DNA from 3 places in the Faecalimonas nexilis genome. Region 3 is predicted to be linked to each of the others. Evidence: a T-box and tRNA genes for the amino acid it is inferred to sense, from the RefSeq annotation. Region 3 holds a T-box; the other regions hold tRNA genes.

Region 1 (5,310 bases), 730 kb from region 3:
GCACTACAAATATTGGATACATGTTACAAAGAGATCATCTGTTTGAATGGCGAACGATTTATAACAATGTCATTCTAGGTTTAGAAATCCAGCATATGCTCACCGCCCGCACACGCAGAAAAGCACATCAGTTGTTGGAACAATATGGTCTGGAATCTTTCGCAAACGCAAGACCATCTGAACTGTCCGGAGGCATGAGACAGCGCGCTGCTTTAATCCGTACTCTCGTGTTGGAACCGGATCTTCTTCTATTAGATGAGCCCTTCTCAGCTCTTGATTATCAGACTCGGCTCACTGTAGGAGATGACATTGGACAGATTATCAAAAAAGAACAAAAAACAGCCATCCTCGTCACACATGATCTTTCCGAGGCAATCAGCCTGGGAGACCGGGTAATCGTTCTCTCCGAAAGACCTGCCACCGTACAACAGACAATCCCTTTGTCCTTCTCTCTCGAAGAAGACACGCCGCTCCACAGACGAAATGCACCCGAATTCAAAACCTATTTTAATCTCATTTGGAAGGAGTTGAACCGCAATGAGTGAGACTTCTGTCTCCCAACAAAATTTTCTGCAAAAAAAGAGACAGCATAAGCGCATTGTTCACAGTTCCCGTTTTCTCATTCTCATCTTGTTTTTGGGAATTTGGGAATTCACTGCCTCAAAAGGATTTATTGATTCCTTTATTTTCAGCAGTCCTTCAAAAGTGGCAGCCTGTTTTTGGTCTATGGTCTGTGATAAAAGTATTTTTCTGCACATCACAGTCACACTTTACGAGACACTTGTCAGCTTTTTTCTCGTCATTTTGTGCAGTCTTCTTGTGACAATTCTTTTATGGTTCAGTCCAAAACTCTCCGAAATATTAGAACCGTTTCTTGTCGTTTTAAACAGTCTGCCAAAATCTGCGCTTGCACCACTTTTAATTGTGTGGCTTGGTGCAACTCGCACTACAATCATTGTCGCCGGCATGTCTGTCGCAATTTTTGGAAGCATCCTGAACCTATACACAACATTTATCAACGCTGACAAAGAAAAAATCAAACTGATCTACACGCTCCACGGGAACAGATTCCATGCACTGATGAAAGTAGTACTGCCAAGCTCCATTCCCGCTATCATCAGCAATATGAAAGTCAATATCGGTCTATGTCTTGTGGGTGTCATTATCGGAGAATTTCTGGCGGCAAGAAATGGTCTCGGATACCTGATTATCTACTCCAGTCAGGTCTTTAAGCTAGACTGGCTACTCATGTCAATTGTACTTTTGTGTATTATGGCTATGGGGCTGTATGCTTTGATTAATCTGTTGGAAAAATGGTATTTAAAAAAGTTCTAACTATCAAAATAGAGTGCAAGAAGTATTTCTGCAACTTCTTGCACTCTGTTTTTTCATCTTATTTTTTAAATAATTCCATAATGTCTTAATGCCTTTTCGATCCCGTCATCTTCCAAATCTGCAGTCCGGTACGCACAATATGGAAAAATCTCTTTCATGCTATTCCCCATCGCAACACTGTTTGGTACAAACTGAAGCATCTGAAGATCGTTCGTGCTGTCTCCAAACGCATAGCAATCTTCCAGCAAAATTCCATAATAATCCATAAGCATCTGAATACCGGACGCTTTCGAAATCCCCTTTGGAACAATCTCATACATTCCAGCGCCTCTGTCTATACAATCAAATTTCTCTGAAATATAGTTGTAGAACATCTTATAGTCACTCACTGTATTCACCCATACTACAAATTTATCAAATAAAATTTCTCCATCTTCCAGCGACTTTGGAATATCAAATGCTTTCGTACCGAACCTTGCTCTTAAATCATGAAGAATTTTATGATCTGGAAGCTCTTCATCAAAGAACACACGATTTTCCTCCTCAAACACCGCTGTGATATTGCATGTTCTTAACATCTTAATAATTTCCCTACAATATTCTTTTGTAAGTGTATTTTTAAAAATCGTCTTTTCTCCAACATAAATTGCCGTTCCGCATCCACAGACATAACCATCAAAACCTATCTCTTCTAAAAAATCATCAATACTAAATCTCGTTCGTCCCGTATTGATAAACACCAAATGCCCATTTTCTCTTGCCTTGCGAATTGCATTCACCGCACTTTGTGGAAGGTAATGTGTTCCCTCTGCCACAAGTGTTCCGTCAATGTCAAAAAAAAGCATTTTTCGACTCATATTGTTTGCCTCCTTCTCCATTCATGTAAACATTTAAACAAAAAAGTACCGCACCCTCTTGGAAATACTGATTTCCCTTGAAGTTACGGTACTTCTAATCTAGTCAGCTGAAAATCGGACTTGAACCGACGACCCCTTCATTACGAGTGAAGTGCTCTACCAACTGAGCTATTTCAGCAAGTGATTAAAACAAATCACAAGCTTTATTATATCGCATTTTCAAAAATATGCAACACTTTTTTCAAAAATTTACTGTTTAGCCTCTTCTTTCGGTAAATGCACAGTCATCTGCTGATAAGGTATTTCAATACCATTTTCGTCCATTGTCAGCTTAATTCTTTCTAGCAGCCTCCATCTCGTCGGCCAATACTCCTCCGTCTTCACCCATGATCTTGTTCCAATCACTACAGAACTTGCCCCAAGACTATCTACAAACACTAACACTTCTTCCTCTTTTAATACCGCTTCCTCTTCCATTAGGATCTGCTCAATCAACTGTTTTGCCTTTCTAAGATCTGCTTCGTAGGATATGTCTATCAAAAGATCCATTCTCCGCTCATTCTTTGCAGTCACATTGGTAAGACTGTTATTTGCCAATGCACCATTCGGAATTACAATAGTCTTGTTGTCAACAGTGGAAAGTTTTGTATAAAAAATTTGGATTTCTTTTACAGTACCTTCACACTTATTCGTGTCTTCAATAATATAATCTCCCACTACAAATGGTTTCAAAATCAAAATCAAAACACCGCCTGCAAAGTTCGATAGTGCGCCTTGCAGAGCAAGACCAATTGCCACACCTCCGGATGCCAGCAATGCCGCTACCGATGTCGTGTCGATGCCAAAATTACTTCCAATTGAAAAAATCAAAATAATATACAATACAAACTTTAACATCGAATCGACAAACTGCTCTACTCCTTTGTCTACCGTTGATTTTTGTAAAGAGCGTCTGACAATCTTCCGAAGCAGCTTGATAATTTTTGTTCCAATAAAAAATACAACCAGCGCAAGAAGCACGCGCACTCCAAAACCAATCAGTTCCGGAATATTATCATTCACATATTCCGCAAACTTTCCGACTTCTTGTACTGCCTCCGATGTAGCTTCCGTCACTTCTTTTGTAACTGCCCCATCTCCTACTGTATCTGCCAGTAATATCATATATACCTCCTATTTCAATGCCAAAAATGCTGCTAAATTTCCCCTCTTTCCATTGGATGCCCGATGTGAAAACAACAGTTCATGGTTGCAGCACGTGCACAAGTTCGTCACAGCCAAATGTGTTTTCAAAATCCCAGCTTCCTCCAATATCAACTCATTTGCTTTCCAAAGATTCAGTTGATATTTGCCATTTGTTTTCCTATAAAACAGTTTCTCCCAGTACTGCTGGTGAAAATTTTGTCTAAACGCATCAATGACGTCCTCGCTTACTTCATAACACGTCTGACAGATAGACGGTCCGATTGCCGCCAAGATATCTTCTGGATGACATCCATATTCGCTTCGCATCACTTCCACTGTCTTTTTCCCTATTTTCCCGACAGTTCCTCTCCAACCGGAATGACTTAGACCGATCACTTTTTTCACCGGATCCAAGAAAAACAAAGGGACACAATCCGCATAGAATGTTGTCAGACAAAGTCCCGGTTCATCTGTCACAAGACCATCCACATCCGAATAGTCAAGCGGTGTAGTCAAGCCTTTTCCCTTGTCTTTTGACGTGACAACGCGAATATTTGTCGTGTGTGTCTGCATGGAAAACACAAAACTATCATCCTCTACACCGATTGCATTTGCCATCCTCCGATAGTTTTCCCGGACAGCCGACTCGTCATCCCCTCTTGAAAAGCTTAAATTCATCGTACTGCAAACACCTTCGCTGACGCCCCCAAGTCTTGTCGAAAATCCATGACGGACCAATCCGGTGTCTGCCAGAAGTGGGTATTCCAAATACGGAACACCATTTTCTACTTTTTCCGTAAAAATTTTTTCATCGTTTTTATATGAAAACCCTATACTCATATTCTATCTTTCACTCCACAAAATCAAATGCATTCTTTAAAAGCTGTACTTCTGTTCCCAAAATACCTACCACATCAAAACGGCACGGCATCTCATGCCACTGATTTTTATAAACGTAATACTGTGCACACTTTGAAATTCTTCGCCGCTTCGCCAGTGATACTGCTTCCATCGGGTAACCTGCTCTCGCCGTCCTTCTGTATTTCACTTCACAAAAGACAAGATACTCCTGATCTTTTGCAATGATGTCAATTTCCCCTGCATTGCATTTGAAATTATATTCTATAATCTGATATCCGTGTGCTTCCAGATATTTTCCTGCAAGCCTCTCATAGTTCGTTCCTATTTTTCGTCTATTTTCCACTATATATCTCTTCTATTATAACTTAACACTTCAGTCTCAAACAAAATTTTTAATAAAGCTCATTCTATGAATCGGTGTAGCTCCAAGCGTTTTCAACGCCGTGATATGTTCCGCAGAACCATATCCTTTGTTACTCGCAAATCCATATCCAGGCAGCACATCATCATACTGAACCATAAGACGGTCTCTTGTAACCTTTGCAATGATACTTGCCGCTGCAATAGAAACACTTTTCGCATCACCCTTGATAATTGGCACCTGATCAATCGTCACTCCCGGAATCGTCACAGCATCATTCAACAACAGATCAGGCTCTGTCTCTAATTGTTGAATCGCTATACGCATTGCCTCATAAGTCGCCTGCAGTATATTGATCTCATCAATTCGTGCCGGACTCACAATGCCAATTCCTGTCGCAATCGCTTTTTCCATAATCTCATCATACAACTCTTCTCGTCTCTTTTCCGAAAGCTTTTTCGAGTCATTCAGATAAAGAATCTCACAATCTTTCGGCAAAATCACCGCACCGGCAACCACCGGTCCCGCAAGCGGTCCTCTCCCCACTTCGTCAATGCCGCATATATATGAAAAATGTGCGTATTTTCTTTCGTAAATACGCATATTCTCAATTCGTTCTCGCTCCATACAAAGTTTTTGTTCCTGTTTTTTATATTTTTGAATCAGATTGACTACTCCTGTACGCTCATCCTTCTCATATTTTGCATACAA
Region 2 (5,310 bases), 1.3 Mb from region 3:
GTTGCTCGCATCTCGAATCGCTTCTTCACTCATATTTGCATATCCGAGCAATATCGTTGCTTTTGCGTTTTTTTGTTCATCAATATCATATTCTGACAATCCATAAACTCTGATTTCTTTTTCTTCCGCCTGTCTGATCAGTTCTTTTTCTTTTTCTCCCGATGGAAACGTTAAAAGTAAATGTACTCCTGCATGCTCTCCCGAAATGCTGCATCTCGTAAGCAACGGTTTTAACCCAGCCATTAATATATCATGTCTGTTTTTATAAAGTGCTCTCATTTTATTCAGATGACGCTCATAATATCCTTCTTCGATAAACCGTTGGATAATAAACTGATCGACTTTTGAGACCGTCGAGCTTAAAAATCTGCACTTTTCATTATATGCTGTAAGAAGTCGTTTTGGAAGTACCATGTAACTGATTCGGATTGCCGGCGCCAGCGACTTTGAAAAAGTCCCAAGATAAATCACTTTATCATTCATATCATATCCCTGCAATGCCGGAATCGGTCTTCCTTTGTACCGAAACTCACTGTCATAATCGTCTTCTATAATATATCTTTCTTCGGATTCTCCCGCCCATCTGAGCAGTTCCATTCTTCTTTTGATCGGCATAACGATACCAAGCGGATATTGGTGAGACGGCATAACATATGCGGTGTCTGCATTCGATTCACACAATTTTGAGACTTCCATTCCATATTTATCCATATCAATCGTCATCACTTCACAGGAAAGATTTCGAAACAAACGATACGCCTGCTTGTAAGTAGGATTCTCAAATGCAACCTTTCGTTGCTCTCCCATCACCATGCTAAGCAGCATAAGCAGATAATCATTTCCCGCACCGACAATAATCTGTTCCGGCTGACAATTCACTCCACGTGCCTGATACAGGTAGTTACGGATTGCATTTCGAAGCCCCTCTTCTCCCTGTGAATTTCCGAGACGGAACAAGTCCGTTCGATCGTCCACCAATATTTCTTTTGATAATTTTCTCCACACATTATACGGGAAGCTGCTTAAATCAATTCCACGCGGGCTGAAATCATAACGATATTTTTTCTTCTCGGTTTTCTCTCCTGCTTTTGATACCATGTTAAGCTCCGCAAATTGATACAATCCTTCCAATTGCGCGGCAAAAAAGCCTTTACACGGCTCCGACTCAATATACCCTTCCGACAAAAGCTGTTCATATGCCAGCTCTACCGTACTTCGGCTCACCTCCAAATGTCTGGAGAGAGCCCGTGTAGAAGGCAGTTTTTCTCTGCAGGCAATCCGCCCACTTTGAATCTCTGTCTTAATATGCCGGTAAATCTGCTCATACAGTGGCACATCCGATTTTGTCTTCAAATTGATTGTCAATTCATTCATCTGTTTATTTTGGCAGTTTGAAAGAGCTCTTCAAGGATACGATACGGTTAAATACAAGCGCATCCGGTTTTGAATCTTTCGCATCAATACAGAAATATCCGTTTCTCACAAACTGGAAGCTGTCATATGCTTTTGCATCGTCAAAGCTTGGCTCTAAATAGCAGTCTTTCAAGATTGTCAATGAATTTGGATTCAAGTTCAAAGAACCGTCCTCTTTATTGTAAACACCTTTTTCTTCGTCAACAATATTTTCATAAAGACGTACTTCTGCTTTCACTGCATATGGAGCTGGTACCCAGTGAATCGTACCTTTTACTTTTCTTCCTGTAAATCCACTTCCACATTTTGTCTCTGGATCATACGTACAGTGAATCTCTGTGATATTACCGTTTTCATCTTTTACAAAGCTTTCACATTTTACAAAATACGCATGCATCAGGCGCACTTCGTTTCCTGGGAACAAACGGAAATATTTTTTCGGTGGCTCTTCCATAAAGTCTTCTCTCTCAATGTAAAGCTCTCTGCAGAAAGGTACTTTACGGTATCCTAATTCTTCATTTTCCAAATTATTTGCCACATCCAAATATTCAACCTGTCCTTCCGGATAATTGTCGATGATCAGCTTGATCGGATCAAGCACTGCCATCATACGTGATTTTTTCATCTTCAAATCTTCACGGATACAGTATTCTAACATTGCGTAGTCCACAGAGCTGTTGCTCTTAGACACTCCGCAGAGATCTACGAACATCTTCAATGATTCCGGTGTAAATCCACGTCTTCTAAGTGCCGCAATTGATACAAGTCTTGGATCATCCCATCCATCTACAATACCGTCTTCGACTAATTTTTTGATATATCTCTTTCCTGTCACCACATTTGTCAAATATAATTTTGCAAACTCAATCTGTCTTGGTGCCGGTTCAAACTCACATTCTCTTACAACCCAGTCATACAGTGGTCTGTGATCTTCAAACTCTAATGTACAGATAGAATGTGTGATTTTCTCAATCGCATCTTCAATCGGATGTGCGAAATCGTACATTGGGTAAATACACCATTTATCACCTGTATTGTGATGCGTCATATGTGCCACACGGTAAATGATCGGGTCACGCATGTTGATGTTCGGTGATGCCATATCGATTTTTGCACGGAGCACTCTCTCCCCATCTTCAAACTCTCCATTTTTCATCGCCTCGAACAGCTCTAAATTCTCTTCCACCGTACGTTCACGGTACGGGCTGTTTCTTCCCGGTTCTGTCAAAGTTCCTCTGTACTCGCGAATCTCTTCCGCTGTCAGATCACATACATATGCTTTTCCTTTTTTGATTAATTTCACAGCACATTCATACATCTGGTCAAAATAATCTGATGCAAAAAACAGATTGTCTTTCCAGTCTGCTCCAAGCCATTTGATATCTTCTTTAATAGACTCTACAAATTCCACTTTCTCTTTTGTTGGATTCGTATCATCAAAACGCATATGGAATGTACCGTTATATTTCTGTGCCAATCCATAGTTCAGCAAAATAGATTTTGCATGTCCGATATGAAGATATCCATTCGGCTCCGGCGGGAATCTTGTGCATACCGTATCATATACACCTTCTCTTAAATCTTTTTCAATTTCCTGTTCTATAAAATTTTTTGAAACTACTTCGTTTTCCATGTCATTCCTCCACTATCTATTCTTCTTCCGTAAAATCCAAGACCACTTCACAGAAGATTCACTTTATTCTATAGGATACCATAAAATAAAGTTTGGAACAACACGTAATCTGCATTTTGCTATGATTTCTCTGTAACTTTCACGTAGGTACATCCATGCTCCATAAAATTGTCTTCATCTATTAGACAGCGAATTCCCTAAAATGGTTTCACTTCGAAAATTTTTTACTAAAAATAACATTGACAGATGAAACAAGCTATAGTAATATAAATTTGTTGTAAAAATATATGCTGCTGTGGCGCAGTCGGTAGCGCGTCGCCTTGGTAAGGCGGAGGTCACGGGTTCAAGTCCCGCCAGCAGCTGTACTCAGAACCTTTGATTTTTCAATGGTTCTTTTCTTTTTATCATATCAAATTCAAAATTCCACGATTTTTTACAATATAAGAAATACTGTACATTGGTAATAGTATACTTACCCAGGGAGCTGATGAGGTGCTATGCCAGCCACCCAGTAGAAAGGGGGTTGGTGCTTATGGTAACATGGTCTGATTTGTTTTCCTTTATTGCTATGCTTTGTGCAGTGATTACCCTTGTAACTAACAACAAACGCAAAAATAGCGCCACACCCGCAAAGTGTAGCGCTATTCTGTAATACATATTTCGCCGGGTAGCTTCTATATCTGCACAATCCCTGCCATTTTCGCTTTAATTCGCTGCAGTGCATTATCAATGGATTTCGGGCTTTTATCCAAAAGCTTTGCAATCGTCTGATAATCGATTCCCAACAAATGCAAATGCAGTACCCGATTTTCCAGATCACTCAACCTTTGTTTTAACTCCTGCTCAATCATCTGCAGATATTCTTTATTCAGGAACAACTCCTCTGGATTATTGTCTTTCATTGTCTGAATCGTCTCGATCAGAGGCTGCTGTTTTTCTTCCTGTGTATCCTCTCCCTGCTCATACAGGGAAATGTAAGAGTTCAACGGCATATGTTTCTGCCTCTGAGACGCTTTGATTGCACTGTACATCTGTCTTGATATACAAAGATCCGCAAAACTTGCAAAGGACGTTCCCTGCTCACTGTCATAATCACGCACCGCTTTGAAAAGTCCGATCATCCCCTCCTGAATCAAGTCATCGTTTTCCCCACCGAGAAGATACATCTCTTTCGCCTTTTTCTTCACAAGAAATTTATACTTATCCATGACATAATCGGTAATTTCCTGTTCCCCTGCCCGCAGATTGCAGATTAGCTGCTCATCTGTCATTTTTCCATAATCAGACATTCTTTTTCTCCTAAAACTACTGCAAACGCTGTCTTACAATCTCATATGCTAATACACCTGCCGCCACAGATGCATTCAAAGAATCAATGTCACCTTTCATCGGAATAGATGCGATGAAATCACATTTTTCTTTCACAAGCCGGCTTACTCCATCTCCTTCATTTCCAATAACCATCCCGATTGGACCTGTCAGATTCAGTCGGTACATGGATTCGCCGCCCATATCTGCACAGACAAACCATAACCCTTTTTCTTTCAGCTCTTCCATTGTTTTTGCGAGATTTGTCACCTTTGCGACCGGAGTATAATTAAGCGCTCCCGCAGATGTCTTTGCAACAGTAGCTGTAAGCCCGACTGCACGTCTCTTTGGAATGATCACGCCATGTGCCCCTGCAAGGTTTGCGGTACGGATGATCGCACCAAGATTATGTGGATCTTCAATGTTATCAAGCAAAATCAAAAACGGATCTTCGCCCTTCTTCTTTGCCAGTTCCAACATGTCTTCCACTTCTGAATACTCATAGGCCGCTGCATATGCAATCACACCTTGATGTTTCTTTGTCTCAGAAATCTGATCCAATCGTTCTTTTGTCACAAAATTAATGATAGTATCATGTTTTTTCGCCTCTCTGATAATTGTGCGGACCGGACCATCCTGACAGCCGTCAAGCACAAACAGCTTATCCACAGGTTTACCGGAGCGAAATGCCTCAATCACTGCATTGCGTCCCTCAACCATCAAATTTTCTACCTTTATCTCTTCGCTCATATAAGCCTCCTACACTTCTTTTTCTTTCAAACTGTCCAGACCGATTTTCACCAAATCCAACATTCGTTTCCATTCTTTTTTCAAATACAGATATCCGAGCAACGCCTCGAATCCGGTTGCTCTTCTATAATCGGTAATCGATTGATTTTTTGCCGGAGATACCGATTTTGCGTTTCTTCCACGCTTGTAAACAGCATGTTCTTCTT
Region 3 (5,310 bases):
GAAACCACAGTTTTATGAAGAGGTTATCTGTGAGATTAAAGATGTTATGAAAGATAATCAGATTGTAGTGACGATCGCACCTGGAAAAACGCTTGCGTGGCTGGAAGAAAAATTCGGTAAACCGGTGAAACTCGTGAGAACAATGCCAAACACACCGGCAATGGTTCAGGAAGGAATGACAGGTGTCTGCAAAAATACATATGTGACAGAGAGCGAGATGGAGCATGTATGCGATATTTTACGCGGATTTGGAGAAGTAGAAATTATTCCGGAGAGATTGATTGATGCAGTCGTAACGGTAAGCGGAAGTTCTCCGGCATATGTGTTTATGATGATTGAGGCGATGGCAGACGCAGCAGTCGCAGAAGGAATGCCAAGAAAGCAGGCATATAAATTTGCGGCGAAAGCAGTGATGGGAAGCGCGAAGATGGTTCTTGAGACAGGGAAACATCCGGGAGAATTGAAAGATATGGTATGCTCTCCTGCGGGGACAACGATTGAGGCAGTGAAAGTGCTGGAGGCAGCAGGATTCAGGAGTGCTTTGATGGAAGCGATGGAAGTGTGCGCGGAAAAATCCAGAAATATGTAAAAAAATAAAAGCCTGCCCTAACGCGTTTGAGTTGTTAGGGCAGGCTCTTTTATACGACAAAAATACTATCCAAATAGTGAGACAGGGAACGTCTCATATTTCCTTCAAAATCAGCATCTCCATTTCTCATCGCCCATTCAAATACATTTCCGATGACAATCATACGGATATCTGTGGTGATTTCCTCGATTTTCAAATTCAATTGAATCGCATTGGCTTCTAAAGCTCGTTCTAAATAATGCTGAACAGTGACGATTGGGTATGGACGCTCGGTACGAATCGTAGGGTTTAACGCCTGATTGTGCGGAGTGTAATATCCCGCCATAAATTCCACGCCAAGTTCCTTACAATATTTCACATAATTTAAGTAGACATGAATGATCGTTTCTTTTGCATCCTCTTTATTTTTAGGCAGTTCTAAACGATCCGGATCGATGCTTGGCTGGTCTTCAATATAATAGGAAAGCAGATCATCTTTTGTTTTAAAGTGATGATAAAAGCTTCCGTTGGAAACGCCCGCTTCCTCGCAAATATTTTTTATGGAAAGTTCTTCGTAGCCGCTTTTTTGTAAAATACGTTTTGCAGCCTGGAAGATACGCTCTTTTGTCTCTTTTGATTTTCTCTGTTGTTTTGACAATTCTACAGGTTCTTTCATGTTTTCCCTCCTTCATTCAATGACAGATTTGTATGAAGTATACCATAACTTCTTATAAAAAACAAGAAAACCGAGCATACTCTGTTTCTGCTCGGCTCCTTGTTGATAAAAATTAATTTATTTCTGATCTTCCTGCACTTCGATTTTACGAATCTCTTTTGTGCGGATTTCTTTACAAATATCATTGATAAATGTATCCAAAGGTTTTTGGCCTTCATCGCCTAAATATCTGCTTCGTACAGATACAACGCCTTCTTCTTCCTCTTTTGCTCCGACAACAAGCATGTAAGGAACGCGATCGAGACGTGTCTCACGAATTTTGTAACCAATTTTTTCAGCACGTTCGTCAACTGTGCATTTTACGCCGTTGCCACGTAATTCGTTAGCAACTTTGTTTGCATAATCGTGATATTTCTCTGAAATAGGAAGTACACGAACCTGTTCTGGACAAAGCCATGTCGGGAATAAGCCGGCATATTTTTCAATCAGCCATGCAAGTGTTCTCTCGTAGCATCCCATTGCAGTACGATGGATGATGTATGGACGTTTCTTTTCGCCGTCTTTGTCTACAAATGTCATGTCAAAACGTTCTGCAAGGAACATATCCAACTGAATTGTAATCATAGTATCTTCTTTGCCGTAAACATTTTTTGCCTGAATGTCAAGTTTTGGTCCGTAGAATGCAGCCTCACCTGTCTCTTCTGTGTAGTTGATTTCAAGATGGTCTAACATTTTACGCATAACATCTTCTACTTCATCCCACATTTCTCTTGTTCCAAGATATTTATCCATATTGTCAGGATCTGCAAGAGAGAGACGATATGTTACATCTTCTTCCACACCGAGTGTTGTCAGACAGTATTTTGCAAGATCGACACAGCCTTTGAATTCATCTTCTACCTGATCAGGGCGGATCACAAGATGTCCTTCAGAAATTGTAAACTGTCTTACACGAGTCAATCCGTGCATTTCTCCGGAATCTTCATTTCTGAATAAAGTAGAAGTCTCACCGTAACGGCATGGCAGATCTCGGTAGCTCTTCTGGCTTTGTTTATATACATAATACTGGAAAGGGCATGTCATCGGACGAAGTGCGAATACTTCTTCGCCTTCTTTTTCTTCATCTCCAAGAACGAACATTCCTTCTTTATAATGTCCCCAGTGATCGGAAATGACATATAAATCTTTTTTTGCCATAAGCGGTGTCTTTGTTCTCATATAACCGCGGCGTTCTTCTTCATCTTCAATCCATCTTTGCATTGTCTGGACCATAGCAGCACCTTTTGGCATCAAAAGAGGAAGTCCCTGTCCGATGACATCAACAGTTGTGAACAGTTCCATCTCACGGCCAAGTTTGTTGTGGTCGCGCTTTTTGATGTCTTCCAAATGTTCCATATGTGCTTTTAATTCATCTTTTTTCGAATACGCAGTTCCGTAAATACGAGTCAGCATTTTATTGTTTTCATTTCCTCTCCAGTAAGCACCGGAAGAAGAAATCAGTTTGAATGCTTTGACACCTTTTGTGCTCATCAAGTGAGGTCCGGCGCAAAGATCAACAAATTCACCTTGTCTGTAGAATGAAATCACAGAATCTTCAGGAAGATCGTTGATCAATTCCACTTTATAAGGTTCCCCTTTTTCTTCCATAAGTGCGATCGCTTCAGCACGAGGAAGTTCGAAACGTTCAATTTTAGCACCTTCTTTGATGATCTTTTTCATCTCTTTTTCAATTGTCTCTAAATCTTCGTTTGAAAATGGTGCATGTTCAAAATCATAATAGTATCCAGTATCGATGGAAGGTCCGATTGCAAGTTTTGCCTCCGGATATAATCTCTTTACTGCCTCTGCAAGAACATGAGATGCCGTGTGACGAAGTGCGGCAAGCCCTTTCTCGTCGTTTGCAGTCAAAATGTTCAGTTCACAGTCTTCTGATACAACTGTTCTTAAATCTACAACTTCTCCATTTACCTCTCCGGCGCAAGCTGCTCTCGCAAGCCCCTCGCTGATATCAAGTGCAATTTCATATACTGATTTGCTCTCTGCATATTCCTTTACGGAACCATCTTTTAATGTAATTTTCATAATAATCATCTCTCCTTTTTTAATTTGGGGACGTAGGAAAATTGAATTTTACTACGTCCCTAATTGACAAATGCCCTGTCCCTAAACGTAAAATGAAACGAAAAAAATCCCTTGTAATGAATTTCATTACAAGGGACGAGTTCTCTTTACTCGCGGTTCCACCCAAATTGTACTGGCAAATACCAGAACCACTCAACTGATTATAACGGAATCACCGGACTGTTTTGCAGCCACTCCGAGGTAGTTTTCAGATGTTTCCGCAATAAGAGGCTTCCAGCCTGCGACCTCTCTCTCTGTATCCTTTCACATCTTACTCGTCTCATCAACGTGTTTTCTGTTTCTATATCCCCTATTATAACATTGGAAAATGATTTGTCAATGACTGGATTTTTGGATATAATAGTTACAGTTCACATATCAGTCGATCGCAAAAGCAGCATAGAGAGTGTGAACAATAATGTATCATGCGTAGAACAGAGAGGATTTTAGAAATGGATATAAATCAAAAAATAACAGAAGAGCTTGGCGTGAAAGAATGGCAGGTGGAAGCGGCTGTAAAGTTAATCGATGAGGGAAATACGATTCCGTTTATTTCCAGATACCGTAAAGAGGCAACTGGTTCGTTAAATGATGAGCAGCTTCGAAAATTATACGAAAGACTGATGTATCTTCGAAATTTGGAAGAGAAAAAAGAGCAGGTGCTTGCGACAATTGAAGAGCAGGGGAAACTGACAGAAGAATTGAAGTTGCAGATTCTTGCAGCAGAGACACTGGTGGTTGTGGAAGATTTATACCGCCCATATAGACCAAAACGAAGAACGAGGGCGACAATCGCAAAAGAAAAAGGGCTTGAACCTCTGGCAGCGCTGATCACGCTGCAAAAGACAAAAGTCCCGATAGAAGAAGCAGCAAAATCTTATATTTCGGAAGAAAAAGAGGTAAAGACGGCGGAGGAAGCAATCAATGGAGCGAAAGATATCATTGCAGAATATATTTCCGATGAGGCGGATTACCGCATCTATATCCGAGATCTGACTGCGAAACAAGGAAAAATTACTTCAATAGCGAAGGATGCACAGACAGAATCCGTGTACGAGATGTACTATGAATTCGAAGAGCCGATTACAAAACTTGCCGGACACCGTATTCTTGCATTGAATCGTGGAGAAAAGGAAAAGATATTGACTGTGAAGGTGGAGGCTCCGGAAGAACGAATTTTGCAATATCTGGAAAAGAAAGTCATTTCTTCAGATAATGTGTATACAACACCGATTTTACAGGAAGTAATTGAAGACAGCTATAAGCGCTTGATAGCGCCGGCGATTGAGCGTGAGATCCGAAGTGATCTAACAGAAAAAGCAGAGGACGGCGCGATTGAGGTTTTTGGAAAGAACTTGGAACAACTTTTGATGCAGCCGCCGATTGTTGGACAGGTTGTGCTTGGGTGGGATCCTGCATTTCGTACCGGATGTAAGCTTGCAGTAGTAGATGCAACCGGAAAAGTGCTGGATACGACTGTTATTTACCCGACTGCACCGACTACTCCTCAGAAGATTCAGGCAGCAAAAGAGACACTGAAGAAACTGATTCGAAAATACGGAATTACGTTATTTTCAGTTGGAAATGGAACGGCCTCCAGAGAATCAGAGCAGATTATTGTAGAATTATTCAAAGAGATTCCGGAGAAAGTGCAATATATTATCACAAACGAGGCGGGGGCTTCCGTATATTCCGCAAGCAAACTTGCAACAGAAGAATTCCCGAACTTTGATGTAGGACAAAGAAGTGCGGCGTCAATTGCGAGACGTCTCCAGGATCCGCTTGCAGAACTTGTGAAGATTGATCCGAAATCTATCGGTGTCGGACAGTATCAGCATGATATGAATCAGAAAAAATTAAGCGAAGCGCTGTCCGGTGTTGTGGAAGACTGTGTAAATAAAGTCGGAGTGGATCTAAATACTGCATCTGCACCGCTTTTAGCTTA

The links. A T-box is a leader RNA that pairs with one kind of tRNA and senses whether it is charged. The one in region 3 lies ahead of thrS (threonine--tRNA ligase), so its partner is inferred to be a tRNA-Thr.
Region 1: it has a tRNA-Thr gene. The T-box ahead of thrS (threonine--tRNA ligase) is inferred to sense a tRNA for this amino acid. The anticodon was not compared.
Region 2: it has a tRNA-Thr gene. The T-box ahead of thrS (threonine--tRNA ligase) is inferred to sense a tRNA for this amino acid. The anticodon was not compared.

What each region holds. Positions count from the first base shown of each region.
Region 1 covers NZ_AP029189.1:1,541,354-1,546,663, reverse strand. Annotated here, with positions in the region: gene AC6I5B_RS07800 (ABC transporter ATP-binding protein) at 1-545, shown strand, start outside; gene AC6I5B_RS07795 (ABC transporter permease) at 538-1,335, shown strand; gene AC6I5B_RS07790 (HAD family hydrolase) at 1,401-2,192, opposite strand; tRNA gene AC6I5B_RS07785 (tRNA-Thr) at 2,298-2,370, opposite strand; gene AC6I5B_RS07780 (mechanosensitive ion channel family protein) at 2,442-3,356, opposite strand; gene pgeF (peptidoglycan editing factor PgeF) at 3,366-4,217, opposite strand; gene AC6I5B_RS07770 (YraN family protein) at 4,228-4,581, opposite strand; gene rnhB (ribonuclease HII) at 4,618-5,310, opposite strand, start outside.
Region 2 covers NZ_AP029189.1:2,117,836-2,123,145, forward strand. Annotated here, with positions in the region: gene pdxR (MocR-like pyridoxine biosynthesis transcription factor PdxR) at 1-1,374, opposite strand, end outside; gene AC6I5B_RS10835 (glutamine--tRNA ligase/YqeY domain fusion protein) at 1,379-3,046, opposite strand; tRNA gene AC6I5B_RS10840 (tRNA-Thr) at 3,336-3,408, shown strand; gene sigH (RNA polymerase sporulation sigma factor SigH) at 3,721-4,335, opposite strand; gene rlmB (23S rRNA (guanosine(2251)-2'-O)-methyltransferase RlmB) at 4,352-5,104, opposite strand; gene AC6I5B_RS10855 (Mini-ribonuclease 3) at 5,114-5,310, opposite strand, start outside.
Region 3 covers NZ_AP029189.1:808,870-814,179, forward strand. Annotated here, with positions in the region: gene proC (pyrroline-5-carboxylate reductase) at 1-589, shown strand, start outside; gene AC6I5B_RS03925 (TetR/AcrR family transcriptional regulator) at 639-1,244, opposite strand; gene thrS (threonine--tRNA ligase) at 1,362-3,326, opposite strand; T-box leader at 3,455-3,661, opposite strand; gene AC6I5B_RS03935 (Tex family protein) at 3,818-5,310, shown strand, end outside.